2 regions of the Haloimpatiens massiliensis genome follow, and region 1 is predicted to be linked to the other one. Evidence: riboswitches for the same ligand, from Rfam matches in the RefSeq annotation. Region 1 holds a riboswitch; the other holds the start of a gene.

Region 1 (5,806 bases):
CTTTTTTTGTGTTTCATTTTTTTACAATTCTAATTGTCCACCTAATTGCAATTAACACCTGAAAGACATTTCTTTCAGGTGTTACTATTTTTAGGGGGAATGTAAAATGAAAACAAACACTAAAAAACTCACAACATTGGCAATGTTAAGTGCTATTGCCTATATTATTATGGTTTTAGGACGTATTCCTATAGTAATGTTTTTAAAGTATGATCCTAAAGATGTTATTATTACTATTGGAGGATTTATTTTTGGTCCGTTATCAGCATTTATTATTTCAGTGCTAGTTTCTTTTGTGGAAATGTTCACTGTTAGTGATACTGGTTTTATAGGTTTTATTATGAATATCATTTCTACATGTGCTTTTGCATGTACAGCAGGTTATATTTATAAACGAAATCATACACTTAAGGGAGCTGTATATGGACTTATTACTGGAAGTATTTTAATGACAATAGTTATGCTTCTTTGGAATTATCTTATTGCTCCAATTTATTTAGGGTATCCTAGAGAAGCTGTGGCAAAACTATTGATTCCAGCATTTTTACCTTTTAATCTTTTAAAGGGTGGATTAAATGCAGCCTTAACTATGCTTTTATATAAACCTTTAGTAAATTCCTTGAGAAGAAGTAACCTTATTCCTGAGTCATCGAAATCTAATCCAGTTAAAAAAATTAACCTTGGGGTGACACTTATTTCCGGTTTAATACTAGTTACATGTATTCTTTTAGTATTAGTATTAAATGGAACAATATAATTATTTTATTGTAGTAGCTATTATAGTGTTCAAAAAGTTAAATGAAACAATTAAACTGGATGATTCCATATACCCATATAAGTTAGTTGTTATATAAAATTCAGTAGTATTAATTGAATATAGAAAACTAAATCAACTAAAAAGGAATACTAAAACTTATATTTAAAATTTTTAATTGGTTAATACTTCTAATATTGGAATAAATAATATATAATTTTATTATATGATATATTAGGGGGAATCGTTATGAAAAGAACAGCTGAATTTGTACTAGGACTTATAGGGGGAATTTTAGGTATAATAATAACATTTATAACTTTGGTTGGAGCTATTTCTTTGTTGTTAGGAAATGAACCAGTAGAGAGTACTGAGACTGTATTCACAGTAATATATATTATAGGTTTAATATTATCAATAGTTGGTTTAGTTTTTGCTTGTAGAGTAAATAAAAATAGTAAAGTTTCTGGCATAATGATGATAATTGCAGGAGTTGGAGTTTTTTTATGTAATCTCCTTAATGTTGCCTCATTGATATTATTTTTGATAGCTGGAATAATGTGTCTTACTAGAAAAGTGGAATCTAAAAATGAGCAGATAATACAATAGTTTATTAACAAAACTAGAGAAGCGCTAATGCGGTTCTTTTTAGTTCTTGCAGTTTCATATTTTTCTATATTTTTACCTTTGTGTTGCATTTAAAAAATTTATATGATACAATTTCTAAAAAGGGGAGCTTGGTTGCAGGCTGAGAGGAAGTTTATGCTTCGACCCATAACTTGATTCGGATAATGCCGACGTAAGGAAATATTTAGTTTATACTATTTGTTTATATATCTTATGAGTGTAAATGAGATGTGCCTTATTTGGTGTATCTCATTTTTTATGCTGCAAAGAGAATATTTTTGATTAGTGAAGGAGGAGCGCCCTGAGCTAATATTGCAAAATACAACTAAATAGCGAGGGAACTTGTGTTTCAAGGTGAGAGGAGGCTTTTGAGCTTCGACCGACCAGTATGGCTTATGTCATATAGGGAATTGCTATTTAGTTACGATAAAACTATACCTCGATAATGGTGTTTATTCCCTATATAACATATTGGGAAAATGAATATTATTAGGGAGGTATTTTATTATGGAAAAAAACTCAAAATTATTAAAAAAACTTATGCTTGCAATGTTGGTGGCAATGGGAGTTGTGATTTCACCGATTCTTCGTATTGAAGGCATGTGTCCTATGGCACATTTTATTAACATAGTATGTTCTGTTATTCTTGGACCTTGGTATTCACTGCTTTGTGCTACACTTATTGGTGTCATAAGAATGTTTTTTTTGGGAATTCCACCTTTAGCTTTAACTGGAGCAGTTTTTGGTGCTGCTTTATCTGGAATTTTATACAGAGTATCTAAAGGAAACTTGATTTGTGCCATTATAGGTGAGATTATAGGAACTGGCATTATAGGAGCTATAGTTTCATATCCTGTTATGACATTTATTTGGGGTAGAACAGGACTTACATGGATGTTCTACGTTCCTTCATTTATTATGGGTACACTTATCGGTGGAACCATTGCATTTATTTTTCTAGCGGCATTAAGCAGAATAGGGATGCTTGCAAAAATTCAGAGGACTTTGGGGGCGAAAGTTTATGACAAATCAAAATGCAACAATAAACGATCTATTGCAAATAAGACAGAATGTTAAATTAAAAAAACCACTAATTCATTGTATTACAAATCCTATTTCAATAAATGATTGCGCAAATATGGTGCTTGCGGTTGGTGCCAAACCTATTATGGCGGAGCACCCTTTGGAGGTTGCTGAAATTACTGCTACTTCTAAAGCTTTGGGAGTTAATCTTGGGAATATAACAGACACAAGAATGAAATCTATGTTGATTTCAGGTAAAATTGCCTTTGAAAATAAAATTCCACAAGTAATTGATTTGGTAGGTGTGGCTTGCAGTAAACTTCGATTAAATTATGCAAAGAAATTTATTTTCCAGTGTCATCCAAATGTTATTAAGGGCAACATGTCTGAAATAAAAGCAATTTATGGTATAGAGAGTAATTCAAAGGGTATTGATGTGGGTGAATTTGACATGGTAACAGAAAAAAATTCCGAAAGAAGTATCGAAATGTTAAAAAAATTGTCTTTGCAAACCGGGGCTGTTATTGCAGCAACAGGAGTGGTAGATATAATAACAAATGGTATTGATACATATTTAATAACCAATGGCTGTGAAATGCTTTCAATGGTAACTGGTACAGGTTGTATGCTTAATACACTTATAGCAAGTTGTATTTCTTCTAAAAATATATTTGGAGGTACTGTTCTTGCTATAGCTCTTATGGGAATATGTGGTGAACTTTCTCAGCATGTTAAGGGGACTGGAAGTTTTAAAACTGAACTTATAGATAATATGTTTAGTATTTCTGATGATATGATAACAGAAAAAATAAAATATAGAGTAGAATAAAAATAGAGAGTAGCATCTGCTTAGTGAAGTGCAGATTAAATGTTATGCATATGATATATTATATGCATAACATTTAGAGTTGTAATTCATTATAAGTAGATGCTTTTTATTATGGTTAAAATTTAAAAATTAATCAAAGAAATAATAAAATGTGATATATTTAATATAGAAGTTTAATAATAAGAAAATTTTGAAGAGAAATAAAATTAGAAAAGACAAAATACAGCTTACAGAATTAAATATGGAGAGAATCTTAAAAATAAGAAAGGAGGGAGTTACTGCAAAATAAGTAGCATTGTAGAAGGAAAAAATAAACTTTTATAAATTTTCAGTAACGCATAATATGGATTCGAAGGAAAGAAGAAATTTAATATTGGAAGGAAATATGTACAAAGTTATAATCACATTAGCTTTACCAATTATGATAAATAATTTAATACAGACTTTATATAATTTAGCAGATGGAGTATGGGTTAGTAAAATAGGTTCAGTACATTTTGCAGCTACATCTTTTGTTTGGCCTATTAATTTTTTATTTGTTTCTATTGGAATAGGATTGTCCATAGCAGGTACATCGATTTTATCCCAATTAATAGGAGCATCTAAATATGACAAAGCTAATAAATATGCCAGTCAATTAGTTGCCATTTCTTTTTTTATTTCTGTAGTTTTTTCAGCAATTGGATACATAATAAGTCCATTAGTAATAAAACTTATGGGTGGTTCAGGAGAATTGTTAAAATATAGTAGTATATATTTGAAAATAACTTTTTTAGATATGCCATTTATGTTTTTATTTTTTAATTATAATTCTATAATGAATGCCCAAGGTAATACTTTACAACCTACAATACTTAGTGCAATTAGTGCAATTTTGAATATAGTATTAGATCCTATTTTTATATTTAATTTTAATATGGGCATAAAGGGTGCTGCTATTGCTACTTTATTAACAAAAGCATTACTTAGTGTAGCTGGATTTTCTATGTTAAAGTTAAAGCCGGGAACTATAAAAATAAGTTTTAAAAATTTCAAATTTAATAAGGATATATTATATAAAATTATAAAAATTGCTGTGCCATCTTCTATTGGACAATCTGGTTCTGCATTAGGTTTTATGGTCTTAAATAGTTTTATTGCCTCTTATGGTACAGCTACTATAGCCGCCTTTGGTATGGTTAACAGAATTACGGGACTTGTAATGCAGCCTGCAATGGGTATTGGAGCTGCTTTAACTTCTATTGTAGGACAAAACTTAGGAAATGATCAGATGAAAAGAGTTAAAGAGGCTTTTAGAAAATCTTTAAAACTTACAATAGCATTTTCACTATTAGGATGCATAATTATGTTAATTTGGGACAAGCAAATCATAGAATTTTTCATACAGTCTAAAGATGATAGTAGTGTAATATCTCAAGGTATTACATATCTTCAATACATAGCTTATTCTATGCCTTTGATGGGGATTTTTAGTGTACTTCAAGGAATATTCCAAGGCTCTGGACATACAAAGTATTCCATGGCTATGGAAATAGGTAGACTTTGGTTTGTAAGATTGCCTATGATACTTGCATTTAAGTATTTAACAAATATAGGATCTACTGGTATTTGGTTTTCTATGAGTTTTAGCAATCTTATAATTTGTATATATGGATATTTAATTTACAGGAAAAATCAATGGCAAAAAAGAATAATAAAATGATAGATATCATTAATAAAATTTATAAAGATTAACTATAGGAGGGATGATTGTGAAGCCTAAAGTATATATTGCTCGAAGAGTTTCAAAAGAAGTTCAGGAATATATTTCAAATTTTTGTGATCTTGAAATGAATGAAGGTGATGAAATACTCTCCAGAGAAGGAATAATAAAAAATTATAATTATATTGATGGCTTGATAACCATTGGAACAAAAATAGATGAAGAATTTTTAGATTCTATGCCTAATTTAAAAGTAGTAAGTAATATATCTGTAGGATATGATAATTTTGTAATTAAAGATATGAAAAAGAAAAAAATAGTAGGTACTAATACTCCAGATATACTAAATGATACAGTGGCAGATTTAACTTTTGGACTTATATTATCATTGGCAAGAAGAATACCAGAACTTGATAGAATAACAAAAGCTGGAATGTGGGAAAAAGTTTATCCAGAAGAATATGTAGGTACAGAAGTACATCATAAAACTTTAGGCATAATAGGTATGGGAAGGATAGGTGAGGCTGTAGCTAAAAGAGCTAAATTAGGATTTGATATGGATGTATTATATTATAATAGGCACAGAAAAGAAGAGATAGAAAATAAGCTGGGAGTAAAATATTCCTCTAAAGATAAGCTTATAAAAAATTCTGATTTTATTGTGATTTTAACTCCCCTTACTGAAGAAACATATCATTTCATTGATGCTAGAGAATTTAACTTAATGAAAAAGTCAGCAATAATTATTAATGTGTCTAGAGGGCAAACGATTAATGAGCTAGCTCTAATTGATGCTCTAAAAACTGGCAAAATAGCAGGGGCAGGATTAGATGTGTTTGAAAAAGAACCTACAGATAAAAATAATCCTCTT
Region 2 (5,806 bases), 310 kb from region 1:
AAATGAATCCATTAGCAGAAAAATTAATAGAAAAAATTAGCAATAAAACAGCTACAGTAGGTGTAGTTGGACTTGGTTATGTTGGACTTCCACTAGCAGTAGAAAAAGCTAAAGCTGGATATAAAGTAATAGGATTCGATGTTCAAGATAAAAAGGTAGAACTTGTTAATCAAGGACATAACTATATAGGTGATATATTAGATGAAGAACTCTCAGATTTAGTTAAAAAAGGATTGCTTAGAGCTACTACAGATTTTTCATTTGTAAAAGATGTAGATGCAGTTGCTATAGCAGTGCCAACACCATTAGATAAATTTAAACAACCAGATGTTTCTTATGTAGTTGAGTCAACAAAAAGTATATCAAAATACTTACATAAGGGAATGCTTGTAGTACTTGAAAGCACTACATATCCAGGAACTACTGAAGAAATAGTTAAGCCAATATTAGAAGAATCAGGATTAAAATGTGGAGAAGACTTCTTTCTAGCATTTTCACCAGAGAGAGTTGACCCAGGTAATAAATTATTTAAAACTAAGAATACTCCAAAAGTAGTAGGCGGATGTACAGAAGAGTGTACAAAAGTGGCAGCTACTTTATATAGAAGCGTATTAGAAGGAGAAGTATTTGAAGTATCATCTCCAGCTGTAGCAGAAATGGAGAAAATATTAGAAAATACATTTAGACATATAAACATAGGACTTGCAAATGAAATGGCAATATTATGTAAGAAAATGGGTATTGACATATGGGAAGTAATAGAAGCAGCTAAGACTAAGCCTTATGGATTTATGGCATTCTATCCGGGTCCAGGATTAGGTGGACACTGCATACCACTAGATCCATTCTACTTAACATATAAAGCTAGGGAGTATGACTATCATACAAGACTTATAGAAACAGCAGGTGAAATAAATGATTGCATGCCAGAATTTGTAGTAGACAATGCTATGAGACTATTGAACGGTCATAAGAAAGCACTAAATGGTGCAAAAGTACTTCTAATGGGAGTGGCTTATAAAAAGGATATAGACGATATGAGAGAATCACCAGCATTAAAAGTTATAGAACATTTAGAGAAAAATGGCGCAGATGTTATATACAATGACCCATATGTTCCAAATTTTAAACATGCAGGAAAAGAATATACTTCAGTAAATTGGGAAGAGGCTATAAAAACTGCTGATATAGTTCTAATAACTACAGACCATAGCGATTATGATTATGAAAGAATAGTTAAAGAAGCAACACTTCTTTATGATACAAGAAATGCTACAAAAGAAGTTAAAAACAATAGAGAAAAAATACACAAACTTTAATAGCAAATGTATTTATTATAATAAGAATAATTAAATAGAGAGCTCTATAATCACTTAAATGGTTATAGAGCTTTTGTATTTTTTGCAAAATTGGACAAAATAAATTAAGACATTTTAGTTAAAAGATTTTATCTGGATTAAAAACTTTAGTTAAAAATAATAATTTGTTATTATTTTAGTAAATTTAAAGGGGAAAAATTACTGTAATGAGATGGTTAAAAGACTAGACTAAGAATTAAGAAAGGGGTTATTAATAGGTGATAGTATGAGAAAGGATACAAAGGGTACAGTTTATTTAATAGGAGCGGGAATAAATAAATGTATAAAAGGAGAAGATGGAATAAGTCCACCTTTATCTAAAAGTTTTTTCAGTACCTTATTTAAAAAAGATAAATGCGCTAAGGAATATTACATTAATAAATTTTCATCAGTATTTTGTTATATAGAAAAATATTGGACACTGAATCCAGATAGCTTAAGTGAAACTCATTTCGATATAGGGGAGTGTTTTACACTTTTACAATTACAAATATTAGAAGCGTTGGATGAGAAAAGATACTTAGATGCCTATGAATTAATTAAAATAAATTCATTATTTAAGGTTATGTTTATAGAAAATTTATATCCGTTTCAAAAGTTTGCTAAAGAATCTTCAGCTATGGTTTCTTTTGGTAAGAGAATTTGCGAAAATGGAGAGAGCATTATTACATTTAATTATGATTGTAATTTAGAAAAGGCTATTGAATATGCCACAGGAATTTCTGCTCAAAATAGCCAATGTTATGGCGTGTGTTTTGATGAAGTGAAAATGCAGAAAGAGAACAATCTTATCAATGGTAAAATAAATAATCAAAGTTTAAAGGGGTTTGAAATTTTAAAGCTGCATGGTTCATTAAATTGGGTGAATTATATAGAGTTGAAGGATGATAAAAAAATTAATATAGATGGTTCTGGTAAGGTGGTTTTAACTAATAAATGCTGGTGGCAAGATAATGAAATTTATACAGATAAGGGTATAATGGATCCATTAATTATTCCACCTGTACTTTATAAAGACTATAGACAAAAACTTATACATGGTATATGGAAAAAAGCTAAGGATGAATTAAAAAGCTGTAAAGAGTTAGTGATAATAGGATATTCTTTCCCTATAACAGATTTTTCTATAAAAAAATTATTATTAGAAAGTTTTCAGGGCAGAGAGCTTGAAAACTTAATATGGGTAAACCCCAATACCACTGCAATAGAGGACGTTAAGAGGATACTACATTACAATAAACCAATAATTTTATGTAGTTGTCTTGAAGAATTCGTAAAGTAAGAATATTGAGAAGCAAGTTCTGCAAGAAAAATCTGTCTTTAAGTCCACAATAAATATATTTTTTAAGACTGTTCGCAATACGCCAAGAAATTCTAATGTTTTCAAATTTCAATCCCCTAAAGCTTTCAAACTCGCTTCTAACGGCGCTCAAACATGAAAGCTTCTTAACGGGTATTGAAATTTGAAAACAAAGAATTTCTAAGGCTAGCTCAATAGTCTTAAAAAATATATTTATTGTTACCTTAAAGACAGATTTTTCGGTTCATGCATAAGTTATCAAAGGAGGGAGACAGCTAACTAAAGGATGATTTTCCTCCGCTATGCTACAGAAAATCTTTAATTAAATAAAAAGTATATAAATATAATAATTTGATAATAAAAAATATAATTATGTCATTAATGGAATAATTATAGTTTTTTTTAAAGCCTTTAAAAATCTTTTATTGGCGACAGCCAGCCTAAATATTAAAGCTAAGATTTATACAAGGCGGTGTATTGCTACAAAAGATATTAAATTTTATTCAATATCTTATTTTTAATAATTGGTTATTCATTAGTTTCTAATCTAAAGTAACTAATTATATCTCCCGATTAGACAAAATATTATTAATAATCGGGAATTAGGGCTTAAACGAAAGGCTACGCCTAAAAAATATTATTGGCGGTTTTCTATTTATAAATTAAAGATTTTCCGTAACGTAGTGGAGGAAAATCATCCTTTTTAGAATAATCAAGTCCTATGAAATGACATTTTAATTTTTTTACTTCAGTTAAATAGTAATTTAATACAAAGGATAAGTAGGATTTACCGCAGCCGCAGTCTAATATAGTGATACCTTTTTTGTTATTCCTATCTAGTTTATCAAATATACTATCTAAAAGTTCAACATAGTGATCTATTTGATTATATTTTCTTATTTTGTCATTTTTAATTTTGCTGTCTTTTGTCATTATATTTATTTCTTTTAATAAACTATCTGCTTTTCCAACTTTAATATAATAGTCTCTATTTAAAAACGTTGAAGTTCCTTGGAAACCGTGATGTTCTGAGCAGGAATCTTTTTTAGAAACCTTAGTTCTAGTATTAGGTTCTTTAGAAGATTCATTAACTTCTATATTTTTCATGGTTACATTTTTATGGTCAGCAGATATTAGTATATTTGTGCCTCTCTCGCTATATATAAATTCTAGAGCTTCATAGCTTTCAGCATCTACACATATGTTCTGTAAAATTTTCTTTAAACTTTGAAGTTTTGTAATTCCGTTGAAATTATATTGAATTTTATTATCCTTATAAATGCCTAGGCCTTTAAATTCTTTTAAACCAGTTTTAAAATTTGTACTTATTTTTTTAAATATAGAAGAGTTTTCTTAAAATCTGCTTTCTAACCCCATGAAGAAAAGCTTTGATTTGTTTATACTTGATTTATTCATTATATCACCCCTTTTCTATACTATATGCAAATGCAATTATATCAAGGTTATCTATTATAATTCAACATTTACAATAATTTTATTTACCTAAATAGAAAAAAGTGTTATGATATATATGTAAAATTTAATATGCAAGCAAGGGGATCCTGTAATGACAGGCTGAGAAAGAGATGTTATCTCTGACCCTAGGAACCTGATTTGGTTAGAACCAACGTAGGGAATGCTTTTATTGAGGTATTTTAGATACATTTCCTGCGGATTTGTATCTTTTTTTGTTTTATAAAAAAAGAGATACAAAGGCTAAATATATTGAAGCGGTAGGAGGTGTAAAAATGATAGTAAATGGAAAAGAACTGGATTTTAAGCAAGGCATTACAGTGGAAAAAATGCTTGAAGAACTGAATATTTCCAGGGAAAAAGTTGTTGTAGAAATAAACATGGAGATATTGGACAGAGATAAGTTTAAAGATAGGATATTAAGCAAAGAAGATAAAGTTGAAATTGTAGCTTTTGTAGGTGGGGGTTAAAATTGAAGATTTTTTTTAATGGAAGGAAAATTGAAGTTCATGAAAATATTACAGCTTTTGAATTAAAAAAGATATTTAATTATAAAGGAGACATATGTATTTTAAATGGATTTCCTTTAGATAAGAATTATGAACTAAAAGAAGGGGATAATTTATTTTTTATAAATAAAGGACAGATGCCAGACAAAGAAGAAATTGAATGTTTATTAACTTCCAGACATACTCCTGGGGTGCATGAAAAAATTAAAAAGGCATCTATTGGTATAGCAGGGCTTGGGGGACTAGGATCTAATATAGCCGTATCTTTAGCAAGAATGGGTATTGGTAAACTTATATTAGTAGATTTTGATGTGGTGGAACCTAGTAACTTAAATAGGCAGCAGTATTTCATAGAACACATAGGTATGAAGAAAACCCAAGCTATAAAAGCTATAATAGGCAACATAAATCCCTTTGTGGAAGTTGTAACGAAAGATTTATATTTGGATAAAAACAATGTAGTTAAATGCTTTGATGATGCAAGTATTGTGGCAGAAGCTTTGGATAATCCTATTAACAAGGCAGAAATAGTTAATACCATACTTTTGGACGGAGAAAAAACTGTTGTAGCTGCATCGGGTATGGCAGGTTATTTTAGTTCAAATTTAATAAAGACAAAGAGAGTTATGAAAAATTTTTATATGGTAGGAGACTTAGAATCTGAAGCAAAGATAGGCTGTGGACTTATGGCTCCAAGGACTGCTATTGCAGCAAATCATCAAGCAAATATGATAATTAGAATTTTGTTAGGTGAAAATGATTGTTAAATATGAGGAGATGTGTATTATGGAAAAATTAATTATAGGTGGAGTGGAATTAGAAAGTAGATTATTTGTTGGAACTGGAAAGTTTCCTTCCACAAAAGTTATACCTAAAGTAATAGAAAAGTCACAAACTCAAGTGGTAACTACGGCTATAAGAAGAGTAGATTTAAATTCAAGAGGGGAAAATATTATAGAATGTATACCTAAAGATGTAATATTACTTCCTAATACTTCAGGAGCAAGAACTGCAGAAGAAGCTATAAGAATAGCTAGGCTTGGAAAAGCTATGGGCTGTGGAAATTGGGTTAAAATAGAGGTTATATCGGATAATAAATATTTACTTCCTGACAATCAAGAAACTATTAAAGCTACAGAAGTATTAAGTAAAGAAGGCTTTGTAGT

What was found. Region 1 has a riboswitch for thiamine pyrophosphate ahead of thiW (energy coupling factor transporter S component ThiW). Riboswitches for the same ligand answer to the same signal wherever they lie in the genome.
Region 2: linked by a shared signal. The riboswitch ahead of thiS (sulfur carrier protein ThiS) and the one ahead of thiW (energy coupling factor transporter S component ThiW) in region 1 are both predicted to bind thiamine pyrophosphate.

The regions. Positions count from the first base shown of each region.
Region 1 covers NZ_LT854640.1:918,456-924,261, reverse strand. Annotated here, with positions in the region: gene C1715_RS12615 (ECF transporter S component) at 107-757, shown strand; gene C1715_RS12610 (DUF4064 domain-containing protein) at 1,004-1,363, shown strand; TPP riboswitch at 1,474-1,579, shown strand; gene thiW (energy coupling factor transporter S component ThiW) at 1,889-2,458, shown strand; gene thiM (hydroxyethylthiazole kinase) at 2,436-3,233, shown strand; gene C1715_RS12595 (MATE family efflux transporter) at 3,577-4,935, shown strand; gene C1715_RS12590 (2-hydroxyacid dehydrogenase) at 4,979-5,806, shown strand, end outside.
Region 2 covers NZ_LT854640.1:1,226,478-1,232,283, reverse strand. Annotated here, with positions in the region: gene C1715_RS14055 (nucleotide sugar dehydrogenase) at 3-1,319, shown strand; gene C1715_RS14050 (SIR2 family protein) at 1,585-2,640, shown strand; gene C1715_RS19845 (methyltransferase) at 3,310-3,765, opposite strand; TPP riboswitch at 4,203-4,312, shown strand; gene thiS (sulfur carrier protein ThiS) at 4,407-4,601, shown strand; gene thiF (sulfur carrier protein ThiS adenylyltransferase ThiF) at 4,604-5,407, shown strand; gene C1715_RS14030 (thiazole synthase) at 5,427-5,806, shown strand, end outside.